DNA from 3 places in the Streptomyces sp. NBC_00080 genome. Region 1 is predicted to be linked to each of the others. Evidence: riboswitches for the same ligand, from Rfam matches in the RefSeq annotation. Region 1 holds a riboswitch; each other region holds the start of a gene.

Region 1 (6,427 bases):
GCCAGCAGCCGCCCCACGGAGTGCGCCTCGGCGCGCTGTTCCCGCGCACGCTGCACGGCGACGGAGCGCTCGGTGGGTTCGAGGCCGAACTCCAGGTGTACGACGCCGTCCTCGAAGCTGCGCTTCTGGGTGTAACCGGCGTCCGTGAACACCTTGATCATCTTGTTGTTGGCGGGGAGCACCTCGGCCGCGAAGCGGCGGATGCCCCGCTCGCGCGCCACGGCCGCGATGTGCTCGAGCAGCGCGGAGGCGACGCCCCTGCCCTGGTGGGCGTCCTGGACGAGGAACGCGACCTCGGCCTCGTCGGCAGGCGCCGAGGCGGCCATGCCGTCGGCACCAATGCGGTCATAGCGTACGGTGGCGATGAACTCGCCGCCGACCGTGGCCGCGAGTCCCACCCGGTCCACAAAGTCGTGGTGCGTGAAGCGGTGGACGTCCTTGTCGGACAGGCGCGGGTAGGGCGCGAAGAAGCGGTAGTACTTCGACTCGTCCGAAACCTGCTCGTAGAAGCTGACCAGGCGCTCGGCGTCATCGACGGTGATGGGGCGGATGCGCGCGGTGCCGCCGTCGCGCAGCACCACGTCGGCCTCCCAGTGGGCGGGGTACTCGTGCCGGTCCGACGCGCTCTGCATGGGGCCCAGAGTACGGCTCGCGTACGACAACGGCGCGAGGCAGTCTGTGGAGGACATTCGTCGGATCGAGGCCGCGATCCGACGACCACGTCGGGAGGGGACACACGACCCCTCCCTCACACGCTTCACGTGTGGAACACTGGTCTAGACAACCTGAACACTGAAGGGCAGCATCACATGGCTGAGCGCCGCGTCAACGTCGGCTGGGCCGAGGGCCTTCACGCCCGCCCCGCTTCCATCTTCGTCCGGGCCGCCACGGCCGCAGGTATCCCGGTGACGATCGCCAAGGCCGACGGCAACCCCGTCAACGCGGCCTCCATGCTGGCCGTTCTCGGCCTGGGCGCCCAGGGCGGCGAGGAGATCGTCCTCGCCTCCGAGGCCGACGGCGCGGACGCCGCCCTCGACCGTCTGGCGAAGCTGGTCGCCGAGGGTCTCGAGGAGCTCCCCGAGACCGTCTGAGCGCGCCGCCCCCTTTGCGCCTGAGCCGCCGCCGCACTCGCGGAGGTGGTTGCGCGCCCTCGGGGGTGCTCAATTGACGGGGGCGGTGTTCGTCGCTCCAAAGGTGCCGTCCCGCTAAACCCCGAAGGGCTCGTCCGAATTATCGGGCGAGCCCTTCGCATTTCCCTTTACGGGCAGCAGAAATAATCCCCCGCGAATTATCCCCTCTTTGTATACGGCCCTCGTGTTAATGCCGCAGACCCGTCATGTTTACGGGAGGTTGCGAAGTCCTCACACGGTCGGCGCGCTCGGGGCCGCCGGAAAAGCGCAGCCGGTGCGCGCCCGTCGCGCGCTCGGTGTGCAGCGCCGTGATCGCCCGCGCACGCTCGCCGTCGCCGCGCGCCACCGCATCCACGATCGCGCCGTGCTCCGCCCAGGACTCCACGGGGTTCGCCGGAGCCTCCACCGCGTACATCCAGGCGATCTTGTGGCGCAGCTGGGTGAGCATCGACGTCAGGGCCTGGCTCCCGGAGGACTGGGCGAGCGTCTCGTGGAACCAGCCCCCCAGAGAGCGCAGATCCTCGCTGTTGCCCCGCCTGGCCCGCTCCTGGCCCAGCCGGACGAGGCCGCGCAGCACCTTCAGATGGGCCTCGGTGCGCCGCTGGGCGGCCCGGGAGGCGCCGAGCGGCTCCAGGAGCATGCGCATCTCCAGCAGGTCCGCGGCCTCCTGCTCGGTCGGCTCCGCGACGCACGCGCCCGCGTGCCGCCGCGTGACGACGAAGCCCTCGGCCTCCAGCGTGCGCAGCGCCTCTCGGACGGGGACGCGGGAAACGCCGTAGCGGCGGGCGAGGAGTTCCTCGGTGAGGCGGCTGCCGCGCTCGTAGACACCCGCGACGATGTCGTCCCGAATGGCCGTGCACACCGAGTGCGCCGGAATACGCATGACGGACCTCCGCCTTAATCCCCGTGAAACGTCGACGATTGACGTGTGTTCCGTGACTCTATTGCAATGGGCGGGGATTTCCGATGGCGGGCCGGAATCCAGGGATATTTTTTGGACAGCAGGGCCTCGAAAACGGCGAAAGCCCCGGCCGGGAGGGCCGGGGCAAGACGATCTGTCGCCGTGGGTCGTCAGACGTTCACGCCGTGCGTGCGGAGGTAGGCGACCGGATCCATGTCCGAGCCGTACTCCGCGGTGGTGCGGGCCTCGAAGTGCAGATGCGGGCCGGTGACGTTGCCGGTGGCGCCGGACAGGCCGATCCGCTCGCCCGGGGTGACCGTCTGGCCCACCGACACCGCGAGGGACGACAGGTGACCGTACTGGGTGTACGTCCCGTCGTGCATCTTGATGACGATCTGGTTGCCGTACGACCCGCCCCAGCCGGCCTCGACCACGGTGCCGGAGCCGACCGCGTGCACGGAGGTACCGCTCGCGGCGTGGAAGTCGATGCCGGTGTGGCTGCCGGAGGACCACAGCGAACTGCTGGCCTGGTAGCCGGTGGAGACGTAGGAACCGGCGATCGGCAGCACGAAGGTGTTGAGGCGCTTGCGCTCGGCCTCGCGGGCGGCACGCACGCGTGCCTCGCGCTCCTCCACGGCCTTCTTGGCGGCGGCCTGCCGGGCGGCCTCCTCGAAGGCCGCGTGCTTCTGCACGGCGACCTGGTCGTCGATCTGCTCGACGACGGACTCGCCGGCGGTGACCACGGGGATCAGCCCGGTCTGCTCGGGGGTGGGCTCGGCGGCGAAGGCCGGGGTGGAGGCGACCGTGGCCATGACACCGGTGGTGGTGAGCGCCGCGATGCCCGCCGCGCGGACGCTGGTGCGCTGCATCCGGCTGGGCCGACGGTGCTTCCCGGTGGCGCAGGTGAACGCCATGAAGTTGGGGGTGTCCTTTCCTTCCCTCTCGCCTACCGGGTTAGCTGACGGGTTCGGAGCAGGAAGGTCTCCTACGGACCCCCTCGCGTTCACGCGCGGGCGTCCGATTCACCCCAGGGACTTCACAAGTGGGTCCCCGGCTCCCCTGGCTCGCGCCGTACGGGGACTCGGCGATGACTGTCCGGTGCCGCGGCTGCGGCGCACTGCCTGACGAACAGCCCGGATGACGCTAAGCGGCGCGGGTTTCAATCCTCAAACGGATCCCGGTTTTTGTAGCGCATCCCACAGGGCAGACGGGCAACCTCCGCCTCAATTCGGACATACGGAGGCCCTGGTGACGCTTTCGTCGACCAGGGCCCCCACACGCGCGTGCCGTTGCCGGGAACTACTCCGCGGACACGACCTTCACCTCGCCGATGCCGAGGGCCTCGACCGGCTCCTTGATCTGGGCCGCGTCACCGACGAGGACGGTCACCAGCCGGTCCACCGGGAAGGCGTTCACGGCCGCCGCGGTGGCCTCCACCGTGCCGGTCGCGGCGAGCTGCTGGTACAGCGTGGCCTGGAAGTCGTCGGGCAGGTGCTGCTCGACCTGGTCCGCCAGCGTGCCGGCGACGGCCGCGGCGGTCTCGAACTTCAGCGGGGCCACACCGACCAGGTTCTGCACGGCGACGTCACGCTCGGCGTCGGTCAGCCCCTCGGCGGCGAGGGTGCGCAGCACCTTCCACAGGTCGTCCAGAGCGGGGCCGGTGTTCGGGGTGTCGACGGAGCCGCTGATGGCGAGCATCGCGGCGCCCGAGCCGTCCGGGGCGGACCGCAGCACCTGCCCGAACGCGCGGACACCGTAGGTGTAGCCCTTCTCCTCGCGCAGGACACGGTCCAGCCGGGAGGTGAGGGTGCCACCGAGGCAGTACGTGCCGAGCACCTGCGCGGGCCACACGCGGTCGTGCCGGTCGGCACCGATCCGGCCGATCAGCAACTGCGTCTGCACGGCGCCCGGACGGTCCACGATGACGACCCGGCCGGCGTCGTCGGCGGTCACCGGCGGCACGGGCCGCGGCTGGGCCGAGGAGCCCGTCCAGGCACCCAGGGTGTCGCCGAGGAGCACCGCCAGGTCGACACCGGTGAGGTCGCCGACGACCACGGCGGTGGCCGTGGCGGGACGGACGTGCTTGTCGTAGAAGGCGCGTACGGCGGCGGAGTCGATCTTCTCGACCGTCTCCGCGGTGCCCTGGCGCGGCCGCGACATCCGCGCGGTGGCCGGGAACAGCTCCTTGGAGAGCTCCTTGGCGGCGCGCCGGGAGGGGTTGGCCAGCTCGTGCGGGATCTCGTCCAGGCGGTTGCGGACGAGGCGCTCGACCTCGCTGTCGGCGAACGCGGGGGCCCTGAGGGCGTCGGCGAGCAGACCGAGGGCCTTGGACAGGCGCGAGGCCGGCACTTCGAGGCTCAGCCGGACACCGGGGTGATCCGCGTGCGCGTCCAGGGTGGCGCCGCAGCGCTCCAGTTCGGCGGCGAACTCCTCGGCGGAGTGCTTGTCGGTGCCCTCGGAGAAGGCCCGCGCCATGATCGTGGCGACGCCGTCGAGGCCGGCCGGTTCGGCGTCCAGGGGCGCGTCGAGGAGGATCTCCACGGCGACGACCTGCTGGCCGGGACGGTGGCAGTGCAGCACGGTCAGGCCGTTGGCCAGCGCGGTGCGCTCGGGCGCCGGGAACGCCCACGGCTTGGCCTCGCCCGCCCTGGGCTGGGGGTGGAAGTCCATCGTGGCGAGCTCGGTCACCGGGCCGCCTCCTCGTTCTCGTCCTGGTCGGCGGGGGCTTCGGCGGCGGTCGGCTCGTAGACGAGCACCGCGCGGTTGTCGGGGCGCAGGCGGGCCTTGGCGATCTCCTGCACCTCCTGCGGCGTCACGTCCAGCACGCGCTGGACTGCGTTGAGGGCGAGCTGCGGGTCGCCGAACAGGACGGCGAACCGGCACAGTTCGTCGGCGCGGCCGGCGACCGTGCCGAGCCGGTCGAGCCACTCGCGCTCCAACTGCGCCTGGGCGCGCTCCATTTCCTCGGCCGTGGGGCCCTCCTCGGCGAACCGGGCGAGCTCCTCGTCGATGGCGGCCTCGATGACGGGCACCTCGACGTCACCGGACGTCTTCACGTCCAGCCAGCCCAGGGAGGGCGCTCCGGCGAGCCGCAGCAGGCCGAAGCCGGCCGCGACGGCCGTACGGTCACGGCGCACCAGCCGGTTGTAGAGGCGGGAGGACTCGCCGCCGCCGAGGACGGTGAGCGCCAGGTCGGCGGCGTCGCACGCACGCGTGCCGTCCTCGGGCAGCCGGTAGGCGGCCATCAGCGCGCGGGCCGGCACCTCCTCCTCGACGATCTCGCGCAGCTGCTCGCCGATGACGTCGGGCAGCCCGCCGTCACGGGGCGCGGGCTTGCCGTCGTGGCCCGGGATCGAGCCGAAGTACTTCTCGACCCAGGCGAGGGTCTGCTCCGGGTCGATGTCACCGACCACGGAAAGGACCGCGTTGTTGGGCGCGTAGTACGTGCGGAAGAACGCGCGTGCGTCCTCCAGGGTCGCCGCGTCCAGGTCGGCCATCGAGCCGATCGGCGTGTGGTGGTACGGGTGGCCGTCCGGGTAGGCGAGAGCGGTCAGCTTCTCGAAGGCCGTGCCGTAGGGGACGTTGTCGTAGCGCTGACGGCGCTCGTTCTTGACGACGTCGCGCTGGTTCTCCATCGACTCGTCGTCCAGCGCGGTGAGCAGCGAGCCCATGCGGTCGGCCTCCAGCCAGAGGGCGAGCTCCAGCTGGTGGGTGGGCATGGTCTCGAAGTAGTTCGTGCGCTCGAAGCTGGTGGTGCCGTTGAGCGAGCCGCCGGCCCCCTGGACCAGCTCGAAGTGTCCGTTGCCCTTGACCTGGCCGGAACCCTGGAACATCAGGTGCTCGAAAAGGTGAGCAAGACCCGTACGCCCCTTGACTTCATGGCGTGAACCGACGTCGTACCAGAGGCACACCGCCGCGACGGGGGTCAGGTGGTCCTCCGAGAGCACCACGCGCAGGCCGTTGGCCAGACGGTGCTCGGTCGCTGTCAGGCCCCCGGAGCCTGCCTGGGCTGTGGCCGTGTGACCCATGGGCATGTACGTCCCTTCCGATCGCGGACGCGGTCGTCGAAACCGCGGTTTTCCTGCCGGTCCTGCCACTGTATGCAAGCGTGCGGACGGTCCGCGAAGTTCCCGGACGACATACGCCGAGAGCGAGATCGCGTAGCCTGCGGGCAGCCGTGGAGGAGATGCCTCTGCGTTCGGGCCGGACGGCCGACGCCGGGTCCTCGCCCGCGCTGTCAGTGCCACGGTCCACAATGGTCCGCGTCAGATCCCGTATCACGCCCCAGCAAGGAGCCGGCAGCGATGGCCCGCCGCAGCACGAAGACCCCGCCGCCCGACGAGTCGTTCGAGGAGCGGATCCTCGACATCGACGTCGTCGACGAGATGCAGGGCTC
Region 2 (6,427 bases), 3.0 Mb from region 1:
GTGGTGACCCGGCCGGTGAGGACCTCCGCCTTGGGCAGCACGCGTCGCAGCGGGACGACGACGTGGCGCGGGGAGATGTTGCCGGCGGCGGTTTCGGGGAGGAAGGGCTGGTAGGTCATGTACGACCGGGGGTCGACGACCGTGACGGTCGCCTCGCCGTAGCGCATCTTCTTCATGATGCGCCGAGCTGCGTACAGGCCTACGTACCCACCGCCTACTACGAGGATCCTGGGACGCTCCGTGGTGCTCATGCCATCGAGTATCCACCCGCTCGAGGGGGGTCGCTCGTGCGCCCCTTCACAAGCTTCCCGGGGGTGTGTGCTATCCTCCGCGGCCCGCGTGATCCACGTCATGGCGCGGAGCGGGAACCAGCGTGTAGGGCATGGCGTTGTCAATGCCGCGTGAGCTGCCTCTCCGGGCTCGGAAGGGCTCCGTGAGGGCCGCCGGAGACACCCTCCCCAGACCTCCGCGATACGTCCGCGCGCGCCTCTTTTGAACACGTTCACAGGGGTGTTGGGCCCCCGGAAGGGTCAACGGAGACGCCTCTGTCCTCCGACAGGGCCGAATTCCTTGTGAAGAACTTCACGAACTTTCCCGAGGGGGTGCCTCCGGAACGCGTCCGAGGGGCCACGAAGGGCCCCTCGGGTCTGCTCATACGCGCATCCTGCCTGCTCAGCAGAGTGCAAGTAGCGGGTCCGCCGGGCTCACGCGATCGACCAGGCGATGCCGTCGAGGATGTCGTGCTCGCTCACGACGACCTCCTGCGCGCCGATCCGCTCCATGATCGCCAGCAGGACGAGCGCGCCCGCCGCGATCACGTCCACCCGGCCCGGGTGCATCGCCTGATGCGCCGCGCGCTGTTCGTGGGTGGCCCGGAGAAGGTCGTCGCTGATGCTCCGGACCCGGTCGAGACCGATCCGCGCATGGTGGATCTTCGTGGAGTCGTACGCGTCCAGCCCCAGCGCGATCGCCGCGACCGTCGTCACCGAGCCGGCCAGGCCGACCAGGGTGTGCGCCTCGCGCAGCGGGACCGTCCGCTCGGCGAGGTCGAGGGCGGCCTCGATGTCGGCGCGCATCGCGGCGATCTGCCCGGCGGTGGGCGGGTCGGTGACCTTCCCGTCCACGACCAGGTGCCGCTCCGTCATCCGTACGCAGCCCACGTCGACGGAGCGCGCGGCACGCACCCGGTCGTCGCCGACCACGAACTCGGTCGAGCCGCCGCCGATGTCCACCACCAGGAACGGCTTGGCCAGGTCCGCACGCCCGTCGAGTTCCCTCGTGGCGCCGGTGAAGGAGAACTCGGCCTCCTGGTCGCCCGTGATGACCTCGGGCTCGACGCCGAGGATGTCCAGCACCCCGCGCACGAACTCGTCCCGGTTCTCCGCGTCCCGGGAGGCGGAGGTGGCGACGAAGCGCAGCCGCTGCGCGCCGTACTCCTTGATGGCGGCCGCGTACTCCCGGCAGGCCGCGAAGGTCCGCTCCAGCGCCTCGGGGGCGAGCCGTCCGGTGCGGTCGACGCCCTGGCCGAGGCGGACGATCGTCATCCGGCGGTCCAGGTCGACCAGCTCGCCGGTCTCCGGGTCGGCGTCGGCGACGAGGAGGCGGATCGAGTTCGTACCGCAGTCGACGGCGGCGACCCGGGTCACCGGGCGGCCGCCGTCGCGTCGTCCCGCTCGACCGGCGCCACGCACGTGCCCTTGCGCCACCACTGCGGGAGCATCTCCAGCGCCTCGTCGCCGAGGGGGTTCACGCCCGGGCCGGCCGCCAGGGAGTGCGCGACGAGCACGTGCAGGCACTTCACCCGGTCCGGCATGCCGCCCGCGCTGGGGAAGTTCTTCAGTTCCTCAATCTCGTCCCGGCGCCGGATGTAGTCCTCGTGCGCGGCACGGTAGGCGGCGGCCAGCTCCGGGTCGGCCTGGAGCCGCTCCGTCATCTCCTTCATCACGCCGTTCGCCTCGAGCGTGCCGATGGCCGAGTTGGCCTTCGGGCACGTCAGGTAGTACAGCGTCGGGAAGGGTGTGCCGTCGGGCAGGCGGGGGGCCGTCTCGACGACGTCCGGCTCACCGCACGGGCAGCGGTGCGCGATCGCGCGCAGTCCGCGCGGCGGCCGTCCGAGCTGCTGCTTGAAGGCCTCGACGTCCGCGTCGGTGGGCTCGGTGCGCGGGGTGGTCGGCGGGGGCGTTTCCATGCCTGTCTTTCTATCGGTTCTGGCCGGCGGCTCCGGCCACCGGCTCTGAGTACCGGCTCCGACTGCCGGTTCCGGCTGCCGGTTGCGGCCGCCGGTCGGTTCACTGGTCGGAGGCGTCGGACTTGTCGACGCCGTCCCAGACGTTCGCGTACCAGGGGCGGTCGGCCGCCCCGAGGTCGGCGCGGGACTGCCTGGCCGCGTCCGGATCGATCACGACGAAACCGGTCTCCCCCGGCAGCACGTAGTGCAGGCGCTGCCGGATCTGCTGCTCGGCGTAGGCGTCGTCCTGCCAGCGCGCCTTGAGGTCGCGCAGCTGCTCGACGCGTTCGCTGGCCTGCCGCTTCTCGCGCTCCAGATCGGCGATCTCGGCGCGCTGCGAGACGTACTGGCGCATCGGATAGGCCAGGGCCACGATCAGCGTGCACAGGACGAGCGCGAGGAGCGCGGCGCGGCCGGTGAGCCGGGAGCGGCGGGCCTGGCGCTTGGTCTGGGAGCGGTAGACCCGGGCCGCGGTCTGCTCGCCGAGCAGCTTGATCCTGGTCGCGGTGGAGAAACGGTCCCGGTCCTTCACGGCCACTGCTTCCCGCCTCCCGTCTCACACGTACGTACGTCCCCGCACACGGTACGGGACCGGTACGGGGACGTACGTACGACTGGCGGAGCCTTGACCCGGTTAGGTCGGGCGGCGTCGGCCCTTGCTGTGCCCTGGGTCCGCGGAGCGGACGTGCGGGAAGGTTCAGCCCTTGAAGCGCGGGAAGGCGGAGCGGCCGGCGTACACCGCGGCGTCGTCGAGGATCTCCTCGATGCGCAGCAGCTGGTTGTACTTGGCGACGCGGTCCGAGCGGGCCGGGGCGCCGGTCTTGATCTGACCGCAGTTCACCGCGACCGCGAGGTCGGCGATGGTGACGTCCTCGGTCTCGCCGGAACGGTGGGACATCATGCACTTGAAGCCGTTGCGCTGGGCCATCTCGACGGCGTCCAGGGTCTCGGTCAGCGAACCGATCTGGTTGACCTTGACGAGCAGGGCGTTGGCGGAGCCCTCCTCGATGCCGCGGGCCAGACGCTCGGGGTTGGTGACGAAGAGGTCGTCGCCGACGATCTGGACCTTGTCGCCCAGCTTGTCGGTGATGACCTTCCAGCCGGCCCAGTCGTCCTCGTACAGCGGGTCCTCGATGGAGACGAGCGGGTACGCGGAGACGAGCTCCTCGTAGTACTCGGTCATCTCGGCGGCCGAGCGGGACTTGCCCTCGAACTCGTACTTGCCGTCCTTGTAGAACTCGGACGCGGCGACGTCGAGCGCGAGCGCGATCTGCTCGCCGGGGACGTAACCGGCCTGCTTGATGGCCTCGATGATGAGGTCGAGCGCGGCGCGGTTGGACTCCAGGTTCGGGGCGAAGCCGCCCTCGTCGCCGAGGCCGGTGGACAGGCCCTTGGTCTTCAGCACCTTCTTGAGGGTGTGGTAGACCTCGGCACCCCAGCGCAGGGCCTCGGAGAAGGACTCCGCGCCGATCGGGGCGATCATGAACTCCTGGATGTCCACGTTGGAGTCGGCGTGCGAGCCGCCGTTCAGGATGTTCATCATCGGCACCGGCAGCAGGTGCGCGTTGGGGCCGCCCAGGTAGCGGAACAGCGGCAGGTCGCTGGCCTCGGAGGCGGCGTGCGCGACGGCGAGCGAGACGCCGAGGATGGCGTTGGCGCCGAGCGAGCCCTTGTTGTCGGTGGCGTCCAGGTCGAACATGGCCTGGTCGATCAGGCGCTGCTCGGTGGCGTCGTAGCCGACGAGCTCCGGGCCGATCTGCTCGATGACGGCGAGGACGGCCTTCTCGACACCCTTGCCGAGATAGCGGTTGGGGTCACCGTCGCGGAGCTCGATGGCCTCGAAGGCACCGGTGGAGGCGCCGGACGGAACGGCGGCACGACCCGTGCTGCCGTCGTCGAGGCCGACCTCGACCTCGACCGTGGGGTTGCCTCGGGAGTCCAGGATTTCCCGGGCTACGACGACGTCGATGGACGGCACGAGCATCTCCTTCTTGGGATGTGACGCTGGTTGTGCGGGGCCCGGGGGCCTTGATGAGCCCTTGCTGAGCCTTGCGACTAGAGCCTAACCGCCCCGGGACCGTCGGCAGTCGACCGACCGTCCCGTGGACAGACAGACGGTACCTATTGTTTCCGCCCGGAACAAAGGGGGTGGCCGAGAAAAGCCGACAGGAAGTGACGAACGGGCAAAGAGAAACCCCGCTCCGGTGCGTACGGGGGAACACGCACCGGAGCGGGGGGCCCGTGGGGACGGGGGGTGACCCTCACGAGGTCTTCAGTGTGCCGACCTCGCATATGAGGGCGCTGTGGCTTCTCTGGGGGCCAGGTGTCACTTCAGGTGGAGCTGCTGGCCCGGGTAGATCAGGTCGGCGTCGGTGACGATGTCCTTGTTCAGCTCGAACAGCTTCGCCCAGCCGCCCTTGACCTTGTGCTTCTCGGCGATGGAGCTGAGGGTGTCGCCCTTGACGACCTTGTACTCGCCGTCACCCTTCTTGACCTTCTTGCCGGTCGGGGTGGTGACCGTCTTGGAGGCGGCCGGGCGGTCGGTCGAGCGGGAGGCGCTCTGCTCCTCGGTCGAGCGGCTGCTGGTGCTGCCGCTGTTCGACGAGCCGGAGGAGCTGGACGAGCCGGAGGAGCTGGACGAGCCGGCGCTCGAGCCGTTGTAGGCGGCGCCGGACAGGCCGGTGCCGCAGACCGGCCAGGCACCCTTGCCCTGACCCGCGAGGACCTTCTCGCCGATGGCTATCTGCTGGGACTTGGAGGCCTGGTCGGCGGTGGAGGCGTAGGCGGTGCCGCCGTACGCGGCCCAGGTGGACGCCGAGAACTGCAGACCGCCGTAGTAGCCGTTGCCGGTGTTGATGGACCAGTTGCCGCCGGCCTCGCACTGGGCGACCGCGTCCCACTCGGAGGCGGTGGCGGCGGAGGCGTTGCCGGCCGCCAGCAGCGGGGCGGCGATGGCGACGCCGGTGACGCCGGCGAGCGTGGCGACGCGGGTCGCCTTGGAGGGACGGCGGTGCTTGCCCTTGGCGGAAAACAGCATGGTGGATCCCCTCACCGACGCCTGCGAGGTGAGCTGTCGGGTTCGGGCCGTGTGAGTTGCCCGGCCACCTCCTCGCCCGTCGGAGCGCTGCTCCGTGGGAGGTGTGGCTTCACCCCTAGCCGTTCCGGTCAACCGACCGGTCCGGCACTTACCTTGGGTCCCCCGCTCCTGCCTACGGCGCTTGACGCGACGACTGTTCCCGGGTCGTCGCTGGCAGGATTCGGCGTTGCGACGGCCGGGGCTCGGGTTGCCGAGCGGCCTCGACCGTAGACACGCGATCGGTGGAATTTCAAAGACGATCAGGGCTTCTGAGACTCATCCCACACTTTCACCAAACCGGACATTCGGCGCGAAGCGTGACGCGAACTCCCGCTGTTTTTCTTGGGCTTTGCGCCCTATTCCACCCCTGTGTCGAGGGTCTGACCGGCGGCGATGGCGCTCGGGTCAACACCGATGAGGTCCCTGTTCTCGGCGTAGAGGGCACGCCATCCGCCGTCGATGCCAAGGGAGTCGGCGATGGATTCGAGGGAGTCGCCCTCCTGGACGACGTAGGTGGCCGCGGCATGCCGGCCCGCGGACGCGGCGGTGGTGCCGTCCACGCCGGCGTCGGTCGCGCTCCTGGTCGCGGCCTCGTCGGCGGTGGCGCCGCGATGCTTGCCCGAGCCGAGGGAGCCGGTGTCGACCAGGCTCCAAGAACCTTCATCCTGGACGTATTTGTCCGACTCGTCCGCACCCGGGGTCGCCGTGGGTGAGCCGGCGCCCGTCGAGCCGTCGCCCCGGCCACCGGAACCGCCGGACGTGCCGGAACCGTCCGTGGTGGCGGAGGAAGAGGACGAAGGGGATGAAGCGGACGCCGAAGGCGAACTGGAGGAATCGGCGGACGAGTCGGACGATCCGGCCGAGGAGTCCTCGTCGGTCGTGGAGCCCGAGGAGCCGGACAACCCCCGGGACAGGTCGGACAATCCGGAAGAACCAGATGAGTCGGACGAGCCGGAGGAGTCGTCCGCCACGCCGGTGTCCACGTTCAGCGCGCCGTTCTCCTGGGTGAGCCCGGAGGTCAGCCCGCAGGTGCCCCACGCGCCGATCCCCTCGGCCGCGAGCACCTTCTGCGCGACGGCGATCTGCTGGCTGCGGCTGGCCAGGTCGGGACTGGTCGCGTAGTC
Region 3 (6,427 bases), 900 kb from region 1:
GCCCGCACCGGGGGTGTCCGCGGCCGACGGCGCCGGGCGCGGGGAGCTGGACGTGTCCTCGCTGAGCGAGACGAGCCGGCCGAGGCGGCGGCCGCCGAGGCGGGCGTACTGCTCGGCCTTGGCGTGGGCGTCGGCGTGCGCGGCCTCGCGTGCGCCGGCCCGCAGCGGGGCGGGGTCGGAGACGTCGAAGGCCACGAAGCCGATCCGCCCGGCCTCCCCCGTGGCGTCGGTGACCGCCTGCACGACCGCGCCGACCTTGGTCACCTCGCGCACCTTCACGGAGAAGGACTGCGTGGCCCGGTAGCCCGCCAGACGGGCCGCGCCGCCCGTGTGGTCGTAGACGGCGTCGAGGGAGATGCTCTCCGTACGGATGTCCCGGTCGGCGACGCCCTGCGCGCGGACGGCGGCCAGCAGCGCGGCGGCCGCCTCGTTCTGCGCGTCCAGCGCGGACTGCGAGGTCTTGGCGGAGGCTTCGACGCCGGCGCCGACGACCGCGAGGTCGGGCGGCGCGCTCGCGCTGCCCTCGCCGGTCACCGTGACGGTGGCGGGACTGTCCGGTGCGAACCAACGGGCCGCCGCAGCGGGGTGGGCGGGCAGCGCGGCCGCCGTGGGCGCGGTGAGTGCGGGGACGCCCAGGGCGAGCAGGGAGACGAGGGCCGCGGCGACGGGCGTACGGGGAAAGGGCATGCGGGACCGGTCCTTGGAGGTGTCGGGCGGTGCCAGGTGCGGGTGCGGTCATCCCAGCACCCGTGCCCGGCCCCGCCCGGGCACCACTCCCGTGCGATCACCTCACTGGTGGAGCGGCCGGCCGTGCGTCGTCCGCGACCGGCCGCGCCCACCCGGTCGGCGGTTCAGGCCACGGCGGCTATCCGCATCCTGATGTCGTCCGGCGACAGAGTGCCCTTGGCGGTCACGTGGTCGCCGGAGGACTCCCCGCGCAGCCGCCGTCCGATCCACGGCACCAGGTACTCGCGCGCCCACTGGACGTCGTCGCGCCGTACGTCCAGGGTGCCGCGCGGCGGGAGCAGCGGCCAGGGCTGCTCCGGGTCGGCCGGTACCTCGAGGCCGAGGGCCTGCCCACCACGCAGTGCCACGCGCGTGTGCCCCTCCGGGGAGAGATGGAGCCGGTCGCCGTCCCACGCCCTGCGGTCCTGGATGGACTTCAGCGACCACAGGTCGAGGACCGGACAGCCGTAGCGGTCGGCCACGGCGCGGACGTGCCCGTTGTAGGTGGCGATCTTGCCGCGCAGATGCTTGAGCACGGGGACGCCACGGGTGTCGAAGCCGGTGGTCACCATGACCGTGCCGGCTGCGGCGGTCAGGGCCGAGATCGCGCGTTCGAAACGCTCGGCGACCTCGTCCGGGTCGGTACCGGGACGGAGGATGTCGTTGCCGCCCGCGCAGAAGGAGACCAGGTCCGGGGCGAGTTCCACGGCCCTGGGGAGTTGGTCCTCCATGATCTGGTCGAGCAGCTTCCCGCGGACCGCGAGGTTGGTGTAGTTGAAGTCGCCCTCGGGCCGCCGGTCCGCGAGGAGGACCGCGAAGCGGTCCGCCCAGCCGACGAACGCCCCGTCGGGACCTGGGTCGCCGACGCCCTCGGTGAAGCTGTCCCCCACCGCCACGTACGACCCGATCACTGATCTGTCGTCACTCTTCGAATCGTCTGCCACAGCAGTTCATCATTCACCTTCGAATGTGACCTACGCGATCGTAGGAAGGGGTTGACGGGCGGTGAGATAAGACACCCTTAAAGACTTCGCCAATCAGGGAATAAGGGACCACGCCCGGAAGTCGTTGATCCGGAAATGGCTCCAGGTGGTGCGGAAGGCGAAGTGCCCGCCCGTGCAGGGCTCCGGGTCGGTGTGGTCGAAGACGAGCCGGCCGTTGTTCCACCAGCGGACGGCCGAACCGTCGGAGACGATACGGACGTGGTTCGGCTCGTTCGCGACGAGCAGCGGCTCGGTGTAGTCGTGGATCAGCGGACGTACCCCCGCCTCACCGACATAGCGGCGCAGCCGGGTCGTGGTGTTGGTGTTGGTGTTGGCGCCGTAGCCGACGTAGTACGTCTTCAGGTGGTCGTACTGAACGCAATAGAACGATCATGAACGCGCAAAGTCCGACACCGCCTGCCCGGCCCTGCCGTCCCCGGACGTGCCGAAGGCCGGACCCGGGGATCGGGGTCCGGCCTTCGGCCGCTGTCAGGCGGGAGGTCGTCGGAGTCGGAGGAGGTCAGCCGACGGAGACGCCGTGCGAGCGGAGGTAGGCGATCGGGTCCACGTCGGAGCCGTAGTCCGGCGTGGTGCGGATCTCGAAGTGCAGGTGCGGGCCGGTCACGTTGCCGGTGGCACCGGAGAGGCCGACCTGCTGGCCCGCGGTCACGGTCTGGCCGGCCGAGACGGAGAGCTGGGACAGGTGGGCGTACTGGGCGTAGTAGCCGTCGGCGAGCTTGATGACGACCTGGTTGCCGTACGCGCCGCCCCAGCCCGCGGAGACGACGGTGCCCGCACCCACGGCCTTGAGGGAGGTGCCGGTCGGGACGACGAAGTCGGTGCCGGTGTGGTAGCCGCTGGACCACATGCTGCCGGCCGTGTGGTAGGCGGTGCCGACGGTGGCGCCCGCCACCGGCAGCGCGTAACCGCTGGAGGAACCGGTACCGCTCTCGGCGGCCTGGGTGACCGCCTTCGAGGAGGACGAACCGGACGACGAGGAGGAAGAGGACGAAGAGGACGACGACTTGGTTCCGGACGCCTTCGATTTCGACGGGGCGGACGAGGAGGAACCGGACGACGAGCCGGACGACGAACCGGTGCTCGCGGCCTTCTTGCCGATCGAGAGCTTCAGCCCGGGGTGGATCAGCGACGGGTCGCTGCCGACGGCCTGACGGTTGTCCTGGTACAGCTTCTGCCAGCCGCCGCTGACGTTCTGCTCGTCGGCGATCTTCGACAGATAGTCACCGGAGCGCACGGTGTAGGACGTGGCCGTCGTGGCGGTGGCCGTCTTCTGCGCCACCGGCACGGACTGCACGGCCTTTTCCGGAACGGCCTGGGAAGCCGACTGCGCGACGGACTGCGCGGGGGCCGCGTGTGCGCCGGCGGCACCTATGAGCGGGAGGGCGAGCGCGGCGCCGCCCGTTCCGGCGACGGCTATGGAACGAGTGAAGCGCTGGGTCTTCGGACGGCGGTGCTTACCCTTCGCGGGCATGGCGAATTCCTCTCCGGCGCCTGCGAGGTGAGCTGTCGGGTGCGGACTGGAGATGCCCGGCCGCGCCGAGGCGCGGCTTTACCCCAAAGCCTGTTCCGGAGACCGGAACAGGCGGTTGTGCCTGTGGGTCCCCCGCTCCTGCCAGATACGGGTGAGTGTGCGGACTCCGGGCGGTGGCAGGATTCGGCGTCCGTCCGGATTGGTGTGGAACGTAAGCGACCAGGACGCACAGGGACAAGCAGAGGTTGCGCCGCTAACGCCTTTCTCTTGATCCGCTGTGCGAATCCCCGGTCACACTCCGTGAGACAGGGGGCCCGTTCACCGCCAAGCACCCTGGAAAAGCATGCGGATTACGTGAACATGACGGACGACGTACGGTCACGGATATGACGCTGCTCACGTGACAGCTCTCCAGGTTCCTTTATTCCAGAGCGAGTTGGAATTAAGGCTTCAATTCGGACAGAAACCTCAGATGCGACGCAGCCGGATAACCGTCGCATCAAGGTCGCCTCGCAGTCCGGTGCGCAGCCCGTGATGAAGCAGCACCGCCCCCCGGTGGACTTCGCCCGTTTCACGGCATTCGTACGATGCTGTCGGGTCGAGTCCGCGCAGCCGCAGCGCCGGGACGGGCTCGCCGAACCGCTGCGCCTGGAGCCAGGCGAGGACGACACTCTCGTCACCGCGCACGTACTGGACGGCGCTCAGGCCGCCCGCCGGGGGCCGCAGCCGATGGAGGTCGCCCTGCTGCACGAGCGGCCGGATCTCCTTGTAGAGGTCCACCCATCGGCGCGCCTCGACGAGCTCCTCCTCGCTCCACTGCGAGAGGTCCCCGCCGACACCGAGCACGCCGGCCATGGCGCTGACGAAACGGAAGCGCAGCGAGCTGACCCGACCGTTGAGCTGGGCGTTGGGACTGTCGGTGACCCAGGCCGCCATGACCCGGGCAGGGTGGATCTGGCTGAAGCCGTGCTGGATGTCGAGCCGGTCGAGCGGATCGGTGTTGTCGGAGGTCCACACCTGGTCGGTGCGGCTCATGATCCCGAGGTCGATGCGCCCGCCGCCGCCGGAGCAGGACTCGAAGGCGACCCCGGGGTGAGCCTCCCGCAACCGGTCCAGGAGCGCGTACAGGGCCCGTACGTGATCGACCCAGAGGCGCTGCGGGTAGGGCTCGTCCGGCCAGCCGGCGTCGGTGAAGCAGCGATTGAAGTCCCACTTCACATAGTCGACGGGCGCGCTGGAGAGGAGCCCGTGGAGCTGCTCCCAGAGGTACTCCTGGACGTCCTCGCGCGCGAGGTTCAGCACGAGCTGATTGCGGAACTCCGTCCGCCTTCGTCCGGATTGGAACTGCACCCAGTCGGGGTGCGCCCGGTACAGCTCGCTGTCCGGGTTGACCATCTCGGGCTCGACCCAGATGCCGAACTGCATGCCGAGGTCGTGCACCTGGTCGGCGAGGGGCTTCAGCCCGTGCGGGAAGCGGTCGGGGTTGGGCCGCCAGTCGCCGAGCCCGGCGTGGTCGCCGGTGCGCGCCCCGAACCAGCCGTCGTCGACGACGAAGAGCTCCACGCCGATCGCGGCGGCCCGCCGGGCGAGCGCGCCCTGTTGCTCCTCGGAGATGTCGAAGTAGGTGGCCTCCCAGGAGTTGAACAGCACCGGCCGGTCCTGTTCGGCGTCCGGGACGACATACGCGCGCTGGTAGGCGTGCCAGGTGCGGCTCGCCCCGCCGAAGCCGGCGTCGCTCCACAGGCCGGCGAAGACGGGGGTGGTGAAGGACTCCCCCGCGGCCAGCCGCAGCAGCCCCGAGTCGTCGTACCCGACACCCCCGGTGATCTGCACGCGCGCGTCCGGGAGTTGGGCGACGGCGATCCGCCAGGTGCCCGACCAGCCGAGGGCGCAGCCGTAGACCTCGCCGCGCTCCTCGGTCGCGTCGGTGTCCAGGGCGACCCAGGGCAGGTGCTGATGCCCGGTGTGGCCGCGACGGCTGCCGATGACCTGCTCGCCGTAGGTGAGCGGAGACCGGGTGAGCCGGGACTCTGCGGCCCAGCGGCCGTGCAGCTGCGACAGCCGCCAGTCGTCGCGCTCCGGCAGGGTCCAGGTGGCGGAGTCGGCGCGCAGCAGCTCCAGCGGCCCCTCACCGTCGTTGCGCAGGGTCGTCCAGCGCTCGACGACGTCGCCGCGCATCCGGTAGTGCAGGGTGACGGCCAGCCCGGCGTCCCGGAACCGCAGCCGCAGCCCGTCGCCGTCGGCCTCGAAGCCCTCGTAGGACCACTCGGTGCCGCGCCGCTCGTCCGTGCGCACCGACAGCGCGGGCCGGACGAAGCGGGGGCCGCCCTCGACCGGGTACTCCTCCCGGCCGTCGAGCGGGGACTCGAAGGACGCCCCCCGCTCCGACGGCGGGAGGGCGGCGAGCGCCTCGGCGTCCCCGAGTGCGATGCCCGGACCCCAGTGCAGGTGGACCAGCTCGTCGGCCTCGGTGAGGTGGAGGGCGTAGCTGCTCGTCGGCCCCGAAAGGAGCCAGGTACGGCCGTTGTCGGCGATCTCGGGCATCAAACCCCCACTAATTCGAACAGGTGCGATCAAGCACCAACATCATCGAATGCGGTCGGCCTGCCGGGCAACTTTCGGCGGACAACTCTTCACCTGGTCAGACGTCCGGAGTACCGCCCTGTGGACAACCCGTTGCCCGGGGAACCCATGTCGTATCGTCGTGGAGGTGTCCCGTCGGCCACACGAGCCGCGCCGACGCGACCGACAGGGAGGCAGGCCCCGTGACGCAGCAGATCCCGTCGACCGAGCCCGAACTGGCCGGTGTCCGCAACTTCCGGGATGTGGGCGGTCTGCCGACCGCCGACGGCCGACGGGTGCGGCACGGCGTGCTGTTCCGCAGCGGCCATCTCGCGCACGCGACCGACGAGGACGCCGCGTTCCTCTCCGGCCTGGGCCTGCACACGATCTTCGACTTCCGCAATGCCGCGGACCAGAAGCTGGAGGGCCCGGACGTCGAGCTCCCGGGCGTGCGCAATGTGAACCTGCCCCTGTCGGACCCGGCGGACGGCTCCGAGTTCTGGAAGATGGTCCGCGACGGCGAGATCGACCAGCTGCGCGGGATCCTCGGTGACGGCAAGGCCGCCGGCCGGATGATCGCCTCCTACCGCTCGATCATCAAGGAGCGGACGGCCGAGCACGCGCGGGTGCTGCACTCGCTCGCCGAGGACAGCGTCCCGGCCCT

The links. Region 1 has a riboswitch for cyclic di-AMP ahead of OHU34_RS11280 (M23 family metallopeptidase). Riboswitches for the same ligand answer to the same signal wherever they lie in the genome.
Positions count from the first base shown of each region.
Region 2: another riboswitch for cyclic di-AMP. It lies ahead of OHU34_RS24900 (transglycosylase family protein); the one in region 1 lies ahead of OHU34_RS11280 (M23 family metallopeptidase).
Region 3: another riboswitch for cyclic di-AMP. It lies ahead of OHU34_RS07545 (peptidoglycan DD-metalloendopeptidase family protein); the one in region 1 lies ahead of OHU34_RS11280 (M23 family metallopeptidase).

Region 1 is NZ_CP108235.1:2,584,654-2,591,080, forward strand. It holds gene OHU34_RS11265 (GNAT family N-acetyltransferase) at 1-632, opposite strand, end outside; gene OHU34_RS11270 (HPr family phosphocarrier protein) at 810-1,091, shown strand; gene OHU34_RS11275 (GntR family transcriptional regulator) at 1,318-2,013, opposite strand; gene OHU34_RS11280 (M23 family metallopeptidase) at 2,202-2,945, opposite strand; cyclic di-AMP (ydaO/yuaA leader) riboswitch at 2,960-3,128, opposite strand; gene OHU34_RS11285 (pitrilysin family protein) at 3,331-4,719, opposite strand; gene OHU34_RS11290 (pitrilysin family protein) at 4,716-6,065, opposite strand; gene OHU34_RS11295 (DNA topoisomerase (ATP-hydrolyzing) subunit A) at 6,336-6,427, shown strand, end outside.
Region 2 is NZ_CP108235.1:5,549,612-5,556,038, reverse strand. It holds gene OHU34_RS24925 (NAD(P)/FAD-dependent oxidoreductase) at 1-251, opposite strand, end outside; gene OHU34_RS24920 (exopolyphosphatase) at 705-1,646, opposite strand; gene OHU34_RS24915 (DUF501 domain-containing protein) at 1,643-2,188, opposite strand; gene OHU34_RS24910 (septum formation initiator family protein) at 2,289-2,765, opposite strand; gene eno (phosphopyruvate hydratase) at 2,925-4,211, opposite strand; gene OHU34_RS24900 (transglycosylase family protein) at 4,554-5,264, opposite strand; cyclic di-AMP (ydaO/yuaA leader) riboswitch at 5,268-5,454, opposite strand; gene OHU34_RS24895 (transglycosylase family protein) at 5,660-6,427, opposite strand, start outside.
Region 3 is NZ_CP108235.1:1,685,712-1,692,138, forward strand. It holds gene OHU34_RS07530 (SIMPL domain-containing protein) at 1-687, opposite strand, end outside; gene OHU34_RS07535 (SGNH/GDSL hydrolase family protein) at 852-1,637, opposite strand; partial or broken gene OHU34_RS07540 (DUF6250 domain-containing protein) at 1,764-2,084, opposite strand; gene OHU34_RS07545 (peptidoglycan DD-metalloendopeptidase family protein) at 2,230-3,201, opposite strand; cyclic di-AMP (ydaO/yuaA leader) riboswitch at 3,206-3,365, opposite strand; gene OHU34_RS07550 (alpha-galactosidase) at 3,670-5,745, opposite strand; gene OHU34_RS07555 (tyrosine-protein phosphatase) at 5,967-6,427, shown strand, end outside.